3 regions of the Pradoshia sp. genome follow, and region 2 is predicted to be linked to each of the others. Evidence: riboswitches for the same ligand, from Rfam matches in the RefSeq annotation. Region 2 holds a riboswitch; each other region holds the start of a gene.

Region 1 (4,334 bases), on a different contig from region 2:
AATATCGGTCCCTATTACAAGGAATTAATTTTTCCTACCCAAGAAAAAAGACACCCACTGTACACGAAAAAGTACAGGGAGCGTCCTTATTATCGGTTAATATTGTCTCATCTTAATAAAGCTTCTCAATTGCTTGGCAGCACTGACCATATGGCGGAGCGAGGCAACCGTTTCCTCCTCCCTCCTTGTCTTCAGCCCGCAATCAGGATTAACCCAGAATTGACTTAGTTCAAGCACCTCGAGGCTATCCTGCATAATTTCAAGCATTTCCTCTGTAGATGGAATACGCGGGCTATGAATATCATACACCCCTAATCCGATTCCCTTTTCATAGGGCGTATGCTGTAAAGATTGAATGAATTCACCATGGCTTCTTGATGTCTCAATGGAGATTACATCAACATCGAGCGCTTCAATCGGCTTCACAAAATCATGGAAATCACAGTAGCACATATGTGTATGGATTTGCGTTTCATCTTGGACACCTGATGTTGCAAGGCGGAAGGATGGGATTGCCCATGTCAGGTATTCCTGCCAATCCACCATTCGAAGGGGCAGTCCTTCTCTTAAAGCCGGTTCGTCCACCTGAATAATGGTAATTCCGGCTTGCTCAAGGCAGTCGATTTCCTTACGAAGGGCAAGGGCAAGCTGATTAGCAACATCCTTGCGCGGGATATCATCTCGGACAAAGGACCAGTTTAAGATAGTCACAGGACCAGTCAGCATTCCCTTCACCGGCTTCTCGGTCATCGCTTGCGCAGCAGCCGTCTCCTTCAAGGTCATCGGCTCAAGCCACTTCACGTCTCCATAAATGATAGGCGGCTTCACGCAGCGAGACCCATAAGAGACCACCCATGCCTTTTCACTCAAGGCAAAGCCATCAAGCTTCTCTCCGAAATATTCAACCATATCTGTCCGTTCAAACTCTCCGTGCACAAGCACATCAAGTTCCAAATCCTCTTGTATGCGAATCCACCGCTCGGTCTCACGTGCAATAAACGCTTCATAGGATTCATCGGAAATGATCTTATTTCGCCAAGCCTTACGCGTTTCCTTCACTTCCTTTGACTGCGGGAAGCTGCCAATGGTTGTCGTCGGGAAAATCGGCAGGTTAAGCTTCTGCGCTTGAATATCTCGGCGAACAGGATAGGGTGAAGATCGTTTAAAGTCCTCTGATTCAAGAGTCACCCCTGTGACAGCCGGCTGCACCGCTCTCCTATTTCCGCCAAGAACTATCCCTGGCTTCTCAAAGTACGTAACAAGCTGATCAATTTCCTTGATTTTCTCATCAGCAAATGCGAGCAGCCCTTTAATATTCCCGTCCATTTTCTGCTCCATCGAAGCGGATACCGGTACATGCTGCAAACTGCAGGAAGGCTGGACCCATACTTCCGCAGCTTTGAATACTTCAAGGATGGACTGGATCAATTCGGCCTTCTCCACCAAATCAGCCTTCCATATATTGCGCCCATCCACAATACCGATGGCAAGCACCTTTTCAGCGGGGAACCCAAATTGCTTCATGGAGGTCATATTTTGCAGATAGCCGGAAACAAAATCAAGACCAATTCCATCTACAGGGAGATGAATCAACTCCTCATAGACTGATAAACCTTCAAAGTATGTTTGCAGCATAATGTTTCCCGCTGTTTTTTCAGCAGCCAGCTTCTCATAAATCGATTTCACGAAGGCTACTTCCTCTTCATCCAATGTCAGCACCAAGGCTGGCTCCTCAAGCTGCACCCATTCAGCACCCTCCTTAATCAGCTCTGCAATCACCTGGCTGTACAGCGGAATAAGCTGTTCTGCCAATGCCTCCCAATCATCATAGCCCTTTGCAAGTTTGATGAAGGTATACGGCCCAATCATCGTCGGTTTCGTCACAACGCCAAGCTCATCTCTCGCCTCCTTGAACCAATCAAGTAGACGATTGTTCGTTATGTAAAGTTCCTGGCCATCATATTCAGGAACAATATAGTGATAATTTGTGTTGAACCATTTCGTCATTTCACAAGCAACGGCCCCTTTTTCTCCCCTTGCCATGGCATAATAAAGGGAGAGATTCGATAATCTGCTTACATCAGAATAACGGGCTGGAATCATCCCAAACATAAACGCCGTATCGAGCATCCGGTCATACAGCGTGAAATCTCCAACAGTCATGACATCGATTCCAAGCTCCATCTGCCTCTTCAGCCTGGATAAGCGTATTTGCTTCAGCTGATCAAGAAACGTTTCCTCTGATACCTCTCCCCTCCAAAAAGCCTCTAAGCATCTCTTCCATTCCCGATCCTCACCAATATACGGATAACCGATGACTGTGCGTGTCCATTTCATCCTACGAGCTCCTCCCCTTGTATCGTTTTTCAGAAAACATCAAAAGCCCTCTCCCTCCTGGAAGATGGCTGTTAATTGTTCGCAGCATAAAGAAAGGCAAGCATGCCCTAATCCCTATGATTCGTACAGTGTCCGAAACAATCCGGCACGCTTCACCTCCTATTTCCACGTAGGTATTGGTGTGTACTGGAATTGGCAGGTCTCCTGGCTCATCATCAACGCACTTTAATCGCACCTTCCCGCTCAAGTGGCAGTGGTTTTTTGCGATATACTCCGATTTACAGTTGCGGGACAGCGACGGACTTTCACCGTACTTCCCTTTTAAGCCAAACTATTCGTTTGGCACCAATTCTTACACGCTATTCGATTGTGAAATAACAATATAAAGAGACTATACCATAAAAAGGAATTGATTGTTATCTATTTTTTGAATAATCAAAAATAAAGCGTGATACCAAACAGAAGGATTATTGCTCCTATGAAAGGATTCATTTATTATGACACCATATTTATTTTCAGAAAAAGTGCTTATACTAATGTACAAAGCACCTTCACCTGAGCTTAGAGGAGCGTAATCGATTGAATCAACCAATACCGAATCAACATATAAAGCCAGCCCTCATTATGGCCGCTCTGCTTTTATCGGCCTTTACAGGGTTATTGAACGAAACAGCCTTAAATATGGCTTACACAGAAATCATGGCTGATTTCCAAATCTCAACAGCCACCGCACAGTGGCTCACAACAGGATTCTTGCTCGTTATGGGGATTCTTGTCCCTCTATCAGCCTATTTAAATCAAACATATACGACAAGGCAGCTATACATAACCGCCCTCTCCTTGCTTTCACTCGGGACGTTTGTTGCCGCTCTGGCACCAGCCTTCAGTCTGCTTTTGCTTGCTCGTATCATTCAAGCAAGCGGACTCGGAATCTTAATGCCGCTCATGATTAATATTCTCCTATTGATTTTCCCCCCTAAAAGACGTGGGACTGTCATGGGCATTATGAGCCTGGTCATCCTTTGTGGTCCAGCATTCGGGCCGAGCTTTTCCGGGTTTATTACTGAATATTTCACCTGGCATTATATTTTCTGGACAACCTTGCCGATCTTTCTCCTCCTGCTCGCATTCGGCTGGAAGGTCGTGCAAAACGTCACAGTACCAAGGAAACTGAAATTTGATATCCCGTCCTTCCTGCTTTCAAGCCTAGGATTCGGCGGGATCGTCTTCGGCTTCAGCATGGCCGGCGAGGGCAGCGGAGAATTTGTCAGTACAGAGGTCATCCTGCCTATCTTGATTGGTTTCACTGCCCTTATCATCTTCTCCAAACGTCAATTCAAGATTGAGCAGCCTCTCTTGAACCTGCGCGTATTGAAATATCCTATGTATGTATTCGGCCTTTTCGCAGTCTTCGTCGGCCATATGATTATCATGTCTCAGGCCATCCTGCTGCCGATGTTTCTCAAAACAGGACTAGCAATAACGGGATTGATTGCCGGGCTCATCTTACTTCCAGCTGAAGCTTGTAATGGTATCATGTCTGTCGTCATCGGCCGTCTCATGGATAAATATGGACCAAAATGGCTCGTTATTCCGGGATTTGCGCTGCTCATTGTGACAACATTTTTATTTTCAGGTATTTCCCGTGATATCTCGATTGCCGCTTTCATCCTGCTCCATATTGGCTTAATCATCGGTGTCACCATGATCAGCAGTCCATCGCAGACGAACGGCCTAAATCAGCTGCCGCGCAAATATTATCCCGATGGAACCGCCATCGTAAATACCCTCATGCAAATAGCCGGCGCACTCGGCACCGCCGTTTCTGTCAGCCTGCTCACAAAAGGCCAGCACAACTACATGATAAGCGGTGAAGCCGCGGGTGAGAACATCGTCGCCGAAGCCTTGATTGCCGGTGTGCAATATGCCTTCAGTTTCCTTGTCGTCATCACCATTATAGGCTTCGTTGCCTCCCTCTTCATTAAAAGAGTGAACGT
Region 2 (7,062 bases):
ATTCTTTATGAATGGATGATACCGTTTTCAAAAAAATATTTAATGGAAAATGAAACCAAAATGATTCTTATACAGTAAAATAATTGATAGGTACTAAGTAATTATCTTTCCATACATACAAGAACAAACATATGAACTATTCAGGCTGGTCATTAAATAGATGTAGAGAAATGAGGTTGTCATGTTCCTCTGGCAGGACAAATTGGAACACCCTAATATGATAATGAACATAAAAAATGGGTATACAATAAGATGTATCCCATTCTATATTGGTTTATTGATTTGGTTGGATTGGTTGTATACTGGCATAATAACGGCCTTTCTCAGCATACTCTCGATAGATTCGGTCCATATCCTTTATGTCCTCGTCTGTTAACGGGCGGATTATTTTAGCTGGGCGGCCGAACGCAAGGGTATTTGGCGGGATTTTCTTGCCCTGCGGGACAAGACTGCCGGCACCGATGAAAGCACCTTCGCCAATTTCAGCGCCATCGAGAATGATGGAGCCCATTCCTATTAAGGCTTTCTTCTTTACATGGCAGCTATGAAGGATGCACTGATGTCCGACTGTGACATCATCCTCAAGAATCAACGGATTATTAGGGCTTTGATGCAGGACAGAATTGTCCTGAACATTGACATTGTCGCCGATGATTACGGGGGCGACATCGCCTCGAATAACCGTATTAAACCAAATGCTTGAGTTCTTGCCAATCGTAACGTCACCGGTTATGACAGCATAGTCAGCTATATAGGCTGATTTATGTAAGGAAGGGATTTTATCTTTATATTGATATAATTTCATTTCATAACCTCCGTATTCTATTGTAAAATAGATAGTTAATGAAAGTGTACATATAAAAAAATGATGTGTAAATATATTTACGTATAATCAAACTGGAGGAGTGCATCTATGAAAAAATGGGAAACCGAGGGGAAGGCTAACGGGGTAATTGTCATTGTCCATGGGGCAATGGAGCATTCCGGAAGATACACTTGGCTTGTCCAAAAGTGGCTGTCAGCTGGATACCATGTTATAAATGGAGACCTGCCTGGACAAGGGATGACTTCAAGAGCAAACCGCGGCCATATTAATTCGTTTGAAGAATATATCGATACCGTAGAGACGTGGGTGAATGAAGCCTATACATTCGGACTGCCTGTCTTTATGCTTGGCCACAGCATGGGTGGTTTGGTTGTGATTAAAATGCTTCAATCGAGAGAATTTAATCTTGCAGGCGTTATCCTGTCATCCCCTTGCTTCGGAACATTGATTAATCCGCCTAAGATGCTGGATACCATTTCCCATGTCATGAATCTTGTGTATCCATCTTATCGGAGAGGTACGGGGATTACCATTGACATGGCTACGCGCAATAAGGAAGTCATTGAGTTTGACTTAAATGATTCTCTTTATGTGACGAGTGTGTCCATTAGATGGTATCGTGAACTGGTAAAGGCGATGAAGGATGCCTTTGATTTTGATGAGGATTTTCCGGATATTCCATTACTGGTCATGCAGGCGGGAGATGACAAAATTGTTGACCGCAATATGGTAAGGGAATGGTTCAATTATTTCCCTGCCTCTGAGAAGCATTATAAAGAGTGGCCAAAGCTGTACCATGAGATATTTAATGAACCAGAGCGGGAGGACGTATTCCAATACGCCAAGAGCTTTGTGGAAGCCCGCCTCCGTAATATTGGGTATATCATTTAAGGAGATGGAGAATGTTGAGGCTGCCTGCAACTGAATTCGGTTTAGCGAAATTGGTTTTTAAAGATATCTTTCCAATCGTTCACCGTGAATTGGACTATTGGGAAGAAAGAGCGAAGTCAATTCCTAATGAGGAGCTCCGCATCCAGGCGACGGCGAGTATTGCCCATAAGACCTTTCATTGTGAAGGCGGGTCAATACTCGCTTTAATTGCTGGGGAAGACAGGGCTCAGGTAATTCGATTTATTGTTGCTTACCAGACAATCAGTGATTATCTTGATAATTTATGTGACCGCAGTACCTCATTAGACCCGGAGGATTTTTCTCTGTTGCACGAATCCATGCAGCATGCGCTCAACCCAACAGCGGAGCTTAAGAATTATTATGAGCGGCGAGAGGATCAAAATGACGGCGGATATTTATCCGATCTGGTAAAGACATGCCAGGAGGTTATGCAAACCTTGCCGTATTATAAGGAGATTCAGCCGTATTTATTCGAACTTTGCGGGTATTATTGTGATTTGCAAGTACATAAGCATGTTATATGGGAAGAAAGGGTACAAAGACTACAAGCCTGGTTCGAAGACAACAAACATCATTTGCCTGAAGGGATGACCTGGTATGAATTCAGCGCTTGTGCCGGCTCAACGCTCGGAATTTTCTGCCTTGTCTCCTATGGGGCGCGCGCATCATTTCGAGATGGTCTCGCGAAGAATGTCAGGAATGCTTATTTTCCCTATGTACAAGGACTTCATATCATGCTCGATTATTTCATTGACCAAGAAGAAGACCGGGTCGGTAATGATTTGAACTTCTGTTTTTATTATGAATCTGAGCAGAAGATGATAGAACGTTTATGCTTCTTTTTAGAACAGGCCAATCGGGACATCGAAAAGATTCCGGATGAACATTTTCATAAGATGGTGAATCAAGGATTGGTGGGCATTTATCTTGCTGATGGCAAAGTGGCCAAGCAGAAGGATGTCAAAGCACATGTTCATAAATTATTAAAACAAGGGGGATTTCGCTCCTATTTCTTTTATTGGAATTGTAAAATGTACTATGCCATGAGAAAAGTGTCGAAGTGAACAGGGTGAAGAACAATCCTTAAGGGAGGCTATCTATACCGATGTTAAAGCTCAGTGTTTTGGATCAATCACCACGGGCAGCTGGAGAACCGACAGAAAAGGCATTAAGCAATACAGTAGAGCTGGCAAGACTTGCTGATGAATTAGGCTATTCCCGCTTTTGGGTTTCGGAGCACCATGACAGCCTGGGGCTTGCAGGCTCCTCTCCTGAGATCTTAGCTGCATGGATAGCTGCACAGACAAAGCGTATTCGAGTTGGAACTGGCGGTGTAATGCTACCGCATTACAGCGCTTATAAGGTTGCAGAGAATTTCCGAGTGCTGTCTGGGCTTGCGCCTGGGCGAATAGACCTTGGTGTGGGACGAGCGCCCGGCGGCATGCCGAGGGCGACGAGGGCTTTGCAGGATGGACGTCCAATTCCGAGCAAGGATCGTTTTCCCGATCAAGTGGATGAACTATACTGGTATTTGCATGACCGTCTCCCGGATTCTCATCCGTATTATGGATTGACGGCTACCCCTGTCATTGGGGAGCATCCAGAGCTTTGGATGCTGGGCTCCAGTTCATCAAGCGCTGCTCTTGCTGCCTATAAAGGTCTTCCGTATAATTTTGCGTTATTTATTAACAGCGAATTTGCGGAAGAGAATATGCAGCATTATTTGAATCAATTCCAAGCATCTGAAACACTGTCACGTCCAGAAGGCATGGTCACGGTTTTTGCCGTATGTGCTCAAACGGACGAGGAGGCCGAGTATTTGGCTGGCTCGCTTGATCTATCCATGCTTTGGCTGGCTCAGGGGATTATGAGGGAAGGGACGCCTCATCCGGATGAGATTCTAGATCAGAGCTTTTCCATCTATGAACGGGAACGGATTATGTATAATCGGCGCCGTATGATTATTGGCTCTCCTCAGACAATCGGCAGGCATCTGGCCGAGCTTAGTGAGCGTTTTCACGTCAATGAAATTATGTTGACCACGATTACACATTCCTTCGAGGCAAAGAAAAAATCCTTTGAATTGATTGCAAAAGAGATAGGGTTGAACTTTCCTGATTAAGAATTGCGTATTGTCCTATGTTCCAGTAAAATGAAGAAAGAATAAAATAGCTGATTATTCCATAAAAGTGCCCTTTTCAAGGGAGAATAGGGAAACCGGTGAGACTCCGGTGCAGCCCCCGCTACTGTAATTGGCGAGTAATGCCGCCATAAGCCAGGAGACCTGCTTTTCATGGTTTTAGCACTTATTTTTCGGAGGGAAAAGTAGGCTTAAAGCATTCACAAGAGCACATGCGTGAATCCTTAGCTCATCCTTTGGGCTGAGGTTTTTTTATTGTCTGGCAATTAACTTACACCAAGGAAATGATGGAGTGGAAAAGATGAGCAGTAGAGAAGGAAAACATGGAGGAGTGCAGATGACTGCCCTTTACGCGGGCAGCATTTTGTTCATGGCGGCCGCGGTCATTTGGGGTCTTCTGAGTGGAAGTGCTGAATTGTCTGTAGGGGAGATTGTCGGCATTCTCCTCAAAAATATAACAGGGTATGAAGGATTCTTTGATGGTCAGAAAAATATCGAGATGATTATTTGGAATATTCGCTTGCCTCGCATTTTGCTGGCGTTATTGGTCGGTAGTGCCCTTGCCCTGGCAGGTGCGGCATTCCAAGGACTTTTGCAAAACCCGCTGGCTGATCCTTATACCATTGGTGTTTCATCAGGGGCCTCGGTTGGAGCGGTGATTGTCTTGTTCTTTCAGGTAGAAATTGCTTTCCTTGGATCCTATACATTGCCGCTAGTGGCAATTATATTCAGTTTCGCCTCTTTGTTTCTGGTCTTTGGAATCACGAAAGCGGCGAGCAGGACATATGCGAATGAAACAATCATTTTATCAGGCATTATCTTGAACTCCTTCATTGGCTCGGTCATATCGCTCATTATTGCTCTATCATCGGGAGACCAAATGCGAGAGGTCTTGAATTGGCTGATGGGCAGTGTGGCTTTAAAAAACTGGGGGCATATTGGTCTATTCTTTCCATTCTTTGCAGTTGGTTCAGCCGTGATTTTGTTCCATTACAGGGAGTTGAATGCACTCGCACTTGGTGATGAAGCAGCTCAATATGGAGGGATGAATGTGAGAAGGAAAAAGCTGACTCTCCTGATCAGCGCTGGACTCCTGACAGGAGCGGCCGTATCAGTATCTGGTGCGATTGGCTTTGTCGGCTTAGTCATCCCGCATCTTGTCCGTTTAGTTACGGGGGCTGACCATAAACACCTCATTCCGCTGTCAATGATGATTGGCGGAGGATATTTGGTTCTTGCCGACATGGTGGCAAGAACCATCGTCAGCCCGCAGGAATTGCCAATTGGCGTGATTACCGCCTTGATAGGGGCGCCTGTGTTTACTTATTTACTCATAAGAGAACGAATAAAAAGAAGGAAAATGGCATGTTAAAAGTATGTAGCGTAAGTGCAGGGTACCGGAAAGAACAGATGGTTCTTAACGATGTTTCTATGCAAGTGAAAAAGGGTGAATTCTATGCTTTATTAGGTCCGAATGGGAGTGGAAAAACCACCTTCATTAAAGCGATTTTGGACCCGAGGCATCTTAGTGTGAGCGGAAAGGTTGAGATTGCCGGGAAAAAGGCGCGTGACTATAGCACTGAGGAGCTGGCTCGGGTGACGGCTGTCTTGAGTCAGGAGCATACTGTGAGTTTGGATTTCACGGTTGAGCAGATTGTTCTGCTTGGGCGGTATCCGTATCAAGGCAGGGGCCTATTTAATACATACAAGAAAGAAGACCATATCATTGTGGAAGAATGCCTTGAGAAAACGAATTGCCTTGCCTTTAAGCATAAATATTTTCAAGATTTAAGCGGAGGGGAAAAGCAGCGTGTATTGCTTGCAAAGGCATTGGCTCAATCACCTAAGCTGCTGTTTTTGGATGAACCGACCAATCATCTTGATATTAAGCATTCGATTGAGCTGCTGGATTTATTGAAGGAGCTGCAGCTTAAGAATGGATTAACGATTGTGGCCATCCTGCATGATTTGAACCTTGCTTCGCTATACGCAGATCGGCTTGCTTTACTGAAGGGCGGTCAAAAGGTAGCGGAGGGGGAGGCAGGCCTTCTCTTAGATGAACCATTGCTGAAATCGGTATATGGGGTAGAGCTGATCAGCTCGCTTCACCCGGTAACGGGAAAGCCGCAAATCTCTTTCATCCCTGGATATGTGAAAGCATAAAATGGCTGGGACATAAAAACGAATGATACATTAAATGTTTACGAAACGAAATAGAAAAAGCCGAACGATTATTAATCGTGCTTAAAATGGCACTTTATAATTGTTCGGCTATTTAGTTACTGGAAACATTTTGTCCCAGTCACTTACCTTTTCTCAATTGCGACGATGAAAGGCGGATTATTCCTTTGATTTATGAATTTATATTCCAGAACATGGGCTGTGTCCTGGGGAAGGCTGCGGGCAAATCGAAGAATCTCATCACGTTCTATATCCCCGCCTGGATGCCCATGATAAATGACTAGGACGATGATCCCTTCAGGCTTCATCATCTCAAGCAGCTGCTCGACACTTGAGATGGTAGTCGGAGCAGTCGTGATGATTTCTTTGTCACCGCCAGGTAGATAGCCGAGATTGAAGATAGCTCCGGCTATTTCTGTTCCAGCAGGAATGAATGCCTTAACCTGTTCATGACCTGCATGGATCAAGGTTACATTTTTGGTCAGCTGTTTCTCTTCAAGCCGGCCTCTTGTCTGCTCTAAGGCAGATTCCTGGATGTCAAAGCTATATACATGACCATTCTCACCGACAAGCTGGGAGAGAAAGACCGTGTCATGACCGTTTCCCATAGTGCCGTCAACGACGACATCTCCAGGACCAGCTGCTTTTTCCAGTAGGTGGCGGGCATATGGAAGGATTCGGTCAAGCTTCATGTGTCGCCAATCCCCCATCACGAACAAAGAACTTGCCTTGGTAGCTGTTACGGCGTTTCAATTCCGCATCGATTGCATTCAAGACCTCCCATTTATTCACGCTCCACATCGGACCGACCATTAAATCAATTGGCCCGTCGCCGGTAATGCGGTGAATAATCATCTCTGGAGGCAGAATTTCGAGCTGATCGCAGACAAGGCTCACATATTCCTCAAATGAAAGGAATTGAAGCATGCCTTTCTCGTATTGTTTCACCATTGGTGTTCCTTTTAATAAATGCAAGAGGTGAATCTTAATTCCTTGCACATCA
Region 3 (7,062 bases), on a different contig from region 2:
GTATCCTGAATATACCCTTTATAATTGCATTTTAAGCAACGGTCAACTGGATGGTTAATAGAACCATAACCGATTTTGTAATGAGCCATCGCACGAATAATTTGGTCGAGTGCCTTCAAATTATTCTTAGGGTCCCCGTCAATTTCCACATAGGTGATATGTCCGCCATTACAGTAAGCATGGAATGGCGCTTCCTTACGGATCTTATCGAGTGACTTGATTGGAAAATGGACTGGAATATGGAATGAATTTGTGTAATATTCACGGTCTGTAATATCTTTTATACTGCCGAATTCAAGACGGTCTTTCTTCACGAATTTTCCGCTAAGTCCCTCTGCTGGCGTTGCAATTAAGGAATAATTCAAATCATAGGTCTCTGCTGCCTTATCCGCCTTCTCCCTCATGAAGCGGATAATATCAAGGGCAAGCTCGTAGGATTCTTCACTTTCACCATGATGGAAACCAGTCAAGGCTTTCACACATTCTGCAAGCCCGATGAATCCGAACGCGAGTGAACCTTGTTTCAGGATTTCCTTAAGCTGATCATCCTCGTTTAATTCTTCTGCTCCTTTCCAAACTCCTTGTGTATACAGGAATGGGAAGTGACGCACTTGTTTCGCAGCTTGGTATAGATAACGCTCATAAAGCTGAACTATGGCAAGATCGCACATGTCATCTAGTCGACGATAGAAATCCTCTAGCGTATTGGACAGGAGCGCCAGCTTAACTAAGTTAATGGATGTGAAGGAAAGATTGCCACGCCCAATACTGTTCTCAACACCATGTCTATTGCCCATCACCCTTGTACGGCATCCCATATAGGCTACCTCTGATTCATGTGTGCCATCATAATATTGCTTATTAAACGGGCTGTCAATGAAGCTGAAATTCGGGAATAAACGTTCAGCAGTCGTTTCCAGGGCCAATAAGTAAAGGTCATAGTTAGGGTCATTCTCATTGAAGTTAACCCCTTCCTTCACTTTAAAGATTTGAATTGGGAAGATTGGTGTTTCCCCATTGCCAAGCCCGGCTTTTGTTGCCAGCAAAAGATTTTTAATAAGCATCCGCCCTTCTTTCGTTGTATCTGTTCCATAGTTCACAGACACAAACGGCACCTGTCCGCCCCCGCGTGAATGCATGGAATTGCAATTATGTACGAAGGCTTCACAAGCTTGATATACGGTATTCTCCGTTTCCTCCCAAGCGATTTGCTCTATCGTTTCTTTGCTCCAATCACTTGGATAGGCTTCTAAGCGCTTTACATGCTTCTCATAGGTTTTACGGACAAATGGAGCAAGATCAGCATCAAACATCGGGAATGACTGACCGCCATGCTGCATATTTTGGTTTGCTTGCAATATGATAGAGGCCAGCGCCATTGCACTTGATATATCCTTAGGCGGACGCATGCTTCCATGACCGGTGTCAAATCCCTTCGTAAGCATTTGTCCAAGCGGAATTTGACAGCAGGTTGTTGTCCCGGTCGGCATAAAATCCAAATCATGCGGATAAAGCAAATTAGCTTCAATTGCCTTTTTTACTTCCTCAGATAATAGGTTTTCTCTCGCAAAAAAGCGTGCAGACTCACTGGCGAATTTCCCCATCTGCCCCATTGGAGTAGACGCATTCATATTTGCATTCTCATTGACTAATTCAGGATTCGTCAAATGAACAATTTCATTAAATGAGCTCAATAATTCCTCAACAGACTGAGTTTCCGCCAACGTTTTTTCTATACACACCTTACTCATATCAATACGCCTCCCAAATAAAAAATCCCATCACCTCTATCTTCAGGCAATGGGATTGGATTTGCATAAAAATGAATATACTCTTCATTTGCTGCTACTATCCACCTTCATTGCTCCCGATAAAGGCAAAACGATTGCTCGATAAGGCAGGTCTCCTGACTCATGCTTCCCTTTACTCTAAGCCCTTCCCATGAAGTCTCTTCACAGTGGATTACTTATTTCATCAGCATTCACAGTTGCGGGTACAGTTCCGGATTTTAACCGAATTCCCTATTAAGCCATAAATGGCGCCTTAACTGCACTTTAATCAATATCTTGTATTTGTGTTTTTATTCACAAACTATATCTTGTATATAAGATTATATAACTATCTAAAGAAAATAGCAAAGGACATATTTTTCCTAACCACGTGGTAATTGTTGCAGGATATAGTTGATGGTTTCCTCCGAGTCGAGTCTGACCGCTACATAAGGCGGATCAACATTTCTATTCGCTTCAATCGGGATGCCCAGCCATAAGAAACGGCGATCAATACAGATCATGCTGAATGGAGGTCCCTCCTGTATATGAAGATCCGGGTCTAAATAAGGATGCTCCTCTTTTGAATAGAGAGCTAATTTCGCACGAGCTGGTCTTGTGGTCAGTGCTTGTGCAAGCTCCTTCGATAAAATACAGCGATTAGGAAGCGATAGAATAATTTGACTCTGAGCCTCTTTTACATCATTCAGCACATCATCTAGTTTGCGGGCATACATCCATTTAAGCTTTGGATGAGGATGCTTGATCCATTTTCCAATTTGGTCCATCCCGACCGTCTTATTGTGCTGAAGCTGGAAATCAATGAATTGATGCAAGGTTTTATATCTCGGAATCGTATTCTTCAAGAAATTCACATCACTGACATGAATAAGCTTGCCTTTTGTCCTTGTGATTGCCACATTCAATAGACGCTCACTCTCTTTACCCGTTAAGAGCATACCAGCTCTTCTCTCTGGATACGAGTCGACCGTATCAAAGATCATCAGTTCCCTCTCGCTCCCCTGGAAACGATGCACAGTTGCGGCCATAAACGCACCTGCCCCATACTGCTCCGGATAAAAGTCTTGAAGAAGCTTCTCCATCAAGATGGCTTGAGCCCTGTATGGTGTCACATACCCGATTGATTTGCTTCCGCCCTGGTAGGCTTCATGAAGCAGCTGCAGAGAAAGCAGGGCATGCATGATATTCATCCTTGACCCTGAGGTGCCCCCGCTAAAACAATGCTCACCAGTAAAGCTCGCATCTAACAGAATGGAAGCCGCTTGTTCGAACGGCGCCCGGGCCACAATCTCTTCCCGGCTCTTCTGCACGCTTGGATGATCTCCGACAAGGGAATTATATAAATATTGATTCGTAAAAGCAGATATATCCGGATGCATCCTTCTTTGTTCCTTCAAGAGGAATAGATGTGGATGCAATACGCCGCCGCTCGCAATATCAGCGACACCAGCACGGTGGAATATATCCTCCCGCAGCCATGTATCAACAAGCTGCCCCCTTGATGCTGCAATCGGCGGCAGCTGTTTGAAATCTCCGCAAACAATCGCTCTTTTTGCCATACTTACGGCAAAGGCAATCTGCGGGATAAACGCCATGCTCGCCTCATCTACAATGACAAGGTCATATTCCTGCTCAAATATGACAGGATCATTGGCCGCCTTTGCAAGCGTTGTTCCGATAATGGAAGCCTCCTTGACGAGCTTCATCTCCTGCTTACGAATTCTGTCAAGAATACGCCCAAGCTTCTGTTCAAGCTCTAGAAGCTGTTGTGAGTCCCTGACACTGAACGATTGGGAGAGATCCTTCTTCAAGAGACGCTTCTCCTCGGTAATCCGATCTTTATCAGACAGCAAACCTGCATCCTGGTCAGCAAGCAATTGTGACGGCAGAATGTCTCCATGCATCAATAACCCGTCACCTGCCTGGTTTCCGTAGCGCAATAGATCGCCAGTACGAAACTTATCCGCCTTCTTAATGAAGGCAGCCATCTCCCCAAGCAGTACATCTACTGCTTGGTTACTGTGCGAAAGCACCAATACTCTCTTATCCTTAAAATATTTATTTGCAGCTGTTCTTGCCAGCGTATATGTCTTCCCTGTTCCCGGCGGTCCCCAGACAAAGGTTACCGGATTGTATTTCGAACGCTGAAACAGCTCCTGCACAGCCGTTTTGCTATCAGTGCGCGTCCTCTTATCCGGAAAATCGGGATTCATCAGCCTCTTGACTCGGCTGCGCTTCCGTTTACTCTTCTTAATATCATCTAACCGTTCAATCAATTGCTCTAAAAGCTCCCATGGATCATGGGAAATAAAGGCCTCATCAATTAGATCCCCAATGGATTGATCCAAAGAAACTAATAGAGTATTTCCCTCAGCCGACAGCACACGAGCATCGTATTTGCTCCCATCCCGCTCGAGCCGGGCAACTGTGCCAATGGGAATCTTCAGTGGTGACATCGTCTCAAAATAATACGTATATGTGTCGCCTGATTGAATCTGATTCCCATTCATAAGTACATATTTATGGCTGCCATATTTTTTTAAATGGCCTATCTCCTGTGACAGGGCTTCCTGCCATTGGGTAATATATTCTTTCGTTGAAATAGAAGTTGAAGTAATCACTAGTCCTATCCTCTTATCCGCATCAATTTTGTTCTCAATTCGATTACTATACCATACAAATATATGTTCTGGGAACAAGGCAAAATTGGGCAGTTCAATCGTTAAAAATAAGTAAAAAAATACCTTGCTTTACAAGATATACAATCCTATACTTATCTTATACCTTGTAATACAAGATAAATAATCCTGCTACCTGTTTAAAAGGATTAGAATCGGAGTGATAACAAATGTCCCAGACCCAAATGATGAAAGGGATATTGGATGGCTGCCTCCTTGCCATGATAAAGGAGAAGGAATGCTATGGTTATGAGATTGCCGAGCAATTAAGCCGCTACGGCTTTGACAGCATTAGTGAAGGAACCATTTACCCCCTCTTGCTGAGAATGCAAAGGGAAGGATTGATCACTTCGGTACGCAAGGAGTCAATTGCTGGACCGAAGCGGAAATATTATTCCTTAACGAGCGTGGGTGAAATAGCGTTAGAGGAGTTTCTATCAAGATGGGCACAGCTGGAAAAAAGCGTGAATGCTATTATCAGAAAGGATAGGTAATCAATATGGAAGAAAAGCTCTCCATGAAAAGAAAGCACTAAATTTCTCGAGGATTTAAAAATCTATCTGTTTTCAAGCGGAAAAAAGAATGAAGAGATTGATGACATCATCCGTGACCTAGCCGATCATTTATATGAAGCTGAATCAAACGGCAAATCCACTGAACAAATCATCGGTTCATCACCAAGAGAGTATATGCAAAGCATTTCGGCGGAAATGAAAACGGATTATAAGGATTGGATGAAATTCATACCATTGGTTATTATCGGAGGAATGTCCTACCTCGTATTTAAAGACCTGATAAATGGCCCATTAAGCTATGGTCTTCTGACAATCATCGGCACCATGATTTGCATTCTGCTTTTCTTTGCAGGTGTGATGGCAGCCTTCCGCTATACGGCCAGCCGCCAGCTATCAAAGTGGAAGGAATTTTTGGTGATTTTATTGCCATGTACGTTAAATTTCTTATTCATCGGCGGGGTTTTACTCATTGATTTACTTTATCCATCTCCTGTCATTCACTTCGGAACTATTGGGAGTATCCTGATTGGCCTGCTATTCCTCGGGTTTATTATCTTCTTCTCAGTCTGGGCAAAGACCTTTATTCTTCCAGTCACCCTTCTTGCCTTATATCTGCCGGAGCTTGCCCTGTCCCAAACATCATTAGATGAAATAACTCAAATCGTCATCAGTATGACCGCAACCTACAGCATCATTGGGGTCTATTTGCTTATAATATTGAAACGGGAGAAAGGAAAAGCAAGTGTTTGATCGATGACATCTTGTGATGAATGTAGTGATGATACCTGTTATCTCCTATCGGGACCAATACCGTCAGAGCTTATTTAGTAAATGGCGGGGCCACATCCTCCTATGCGATACGGGGTGGGTTAATCACCCACAAGAAGGATGATCAAACCGCAACAATTGAACTAAAAGCGCTGAGAATGAATGGGTAGATAATGAGACGATCATCATTAATGGACACATGCTGAAGGTGCCAAACGCTACCTTTGAATATCGGCATCAAAAAAATGCTGACCAGTAAGGCTTATTATTTAGGAGCTGACTGGTTAGCTTTTTTACATAGGGGCTAACAAACAAGTGCAAGTTTGCATATAAGAGATTGTTTCTCATAGAGCGGCTGCTATTTGCTTTTTCGCCCTTAAACATTGCCGTTCGCCCTTAAATGCGGCGTTTTCGCTCTTAAACCTGAGCACTTCGCCCTTAAAGCATTGAGTTTCGCCCATAAACTCTCTTTAATCGCCCTTAAAGTCAATATCAAGGATTATATACGTAAAAAAGAATAAAGGGATTAACTACAGAAAGAGTTAATTTCGAAAAAACCAACGTTTTTCAGGCTGAATATTTGCAAAAACAATAAAGAATTCAAGGAAACGATACTCTCAGGTCTTTGATAAAAAATGAAAAAAGACCTCCAGCAAAAACTGGGGGTCCCGCTCACATCTAGTCCTTCTTAAACAAATTCTTAAAGAATGAAAAACCTCCAACAGATTCTTCTTTCTCTTTCTGAGTATCTGGCTTTTTCTCCTCAGGGAGACTGATGTCTTCCTTGTTGATGGCATGACCATAAGCGAGCACAGCGCCATGTGGTGAGTTATAATCCTTGTTCATGACAATTTTGAATTGTACCTTAGCTGATTCAGCCAGTTTGACGTATTTCGATAAGTATGTGTAACTAATATGACCATTCAAATAAAGCACAGCCTCTGTATGACTTCTCAGTATTTCCTCAAATGCCGGCGGAATCTTGTTTTCGAAGACTATTTTCTGCCCTAAGGCGACGACAACCCGCTCACGTAGGGATCCTAGAAATTCCTTACGCTCCTCAGGCTTTATTTCCTTTGCCCCATGGATTCCTTCTTGAAGGTAATCATCCACTGTTTTTTTCGACATCCGGTTCGCCTCCTTCATTCTTGCTTATCATATGTATCATCGGTTCTTTTGGGTTCCATATTATGTAGGGTGGGATGAAAGTCATTTTTTATTCATTATATAAGAAAAGACACCTGCCTATAGCAAGTGTCTTCTTTCGAAAATTGAGGCGAGGTCACAGCACTCCACATTGTGCTTGCCATT

Evidence for each region. A riboswitch is a leader RNA that binds a small molecule or an ion and turns the genes downstream of it on or off. The one in region 2 is predicted to bind cobalamin.
Region 1: it holds a riboswitch for cobalamin, as region 2 does, so the genes downstream of both, metE (5-methyltetrahydropteroyltriglutamate--homocysteine S-methyltransferase) here and ACI35L_RS14820 (FecCD family ABC transporter permease) in region 2, are expected to answer to the same signal.
Region 3: it holds a riboswitch for cobalamin, as region 2 does, so the genes downstream of both, ACI35L_RS10640 (anaerobic ribonucleoside triphosphate reductase) here and ACI35L_RS14820 (FecCD family ABC transporter permease) in region 2, are expected to answer to the same signal.

Annotation. Positions count from the first base shown of each region.
Region 1 is NZ_JBJEFJ010000067.1:47,287-51,620, forward strand. It holds gene metE (5-methyltetrahydropteroyltriglutamate--homocysteine S-methyltransferase) at 97-2,337, opposite strand; cobalamin riboswitch at 2,515-2,702, opposite strand; gene ACI35L_RS06750 (DHA2 family efflux MFS transporter permease subunit) at 2,962-4,334, shown strand, end outside.
Region 2 is NZ_JBJEFJ010000168.1:22,786-29,847, forward strand. It holds gene ACI35L_RS14800 (gamma carbonic anhydrase) at 275-805, opposite strand; gene ACI35L_RS14805 (alpha/beta hydrolase) at 914-1,717, shown strand; gene ACI35L_RS14810 (tetraprenyl-beta-curcumene synthase family protein) at 1,732-2,802, shown strand; gene ACI35L_RS14815 (LLM class flavin-dependent oxidoreductase) at 2,844-3,860, shown strand; cobalamin riboswitch at 3,909-4,044, shown strand; gene ACI35L_RS14820 (FecCD family ABC transporter permease) at 4,180-5,250, shown strand; gene ACI35L_RS14825 (ABC transporter ATP-binding protein) at 5,244-6,041, shown strand; gene ACI35L_RS14830 (class I SAM-dependent methyltransferase) at 6,185-6,751, opposite strand; gene ACI35L_RS14835 (TIGR01212 family radical SAM protein) at 6,741-7,062, opposite strand, start outside.
Region 3 is NZ_JBJEFJ010000112.1:25,160-32,221, forward strand. It holds gene ACI35L_RS10640 (anaerobic ribonucleoside triphosphate reductase) at 1-1,751, opposite strand, end outside; cobalamin riboswitch at 1,880-2,060, opposite strand; gene ACI35L_RS10645 (DEAD/DEAH box helicase) at 2,153-4,411, opposite strand; gene ACI35L_RS10650 (PadR family transcriptional regulator) at 4,639-4,962, shown strand; gene ACI35L_RS10655 (HAAS domain-containing protein) at 5,158-5,733, shown strand; gene ACI35L_RS10660 (DUF5412 family protein) at 5,781-5,921, shown strand; partial or broken gene ACI35L_RS10665 (DUF5412 family protein) at 5,909-6,010, shown strand; gene ACI35L_RS10670 (YueI family protein) at 6,430-6,879, opposite strand.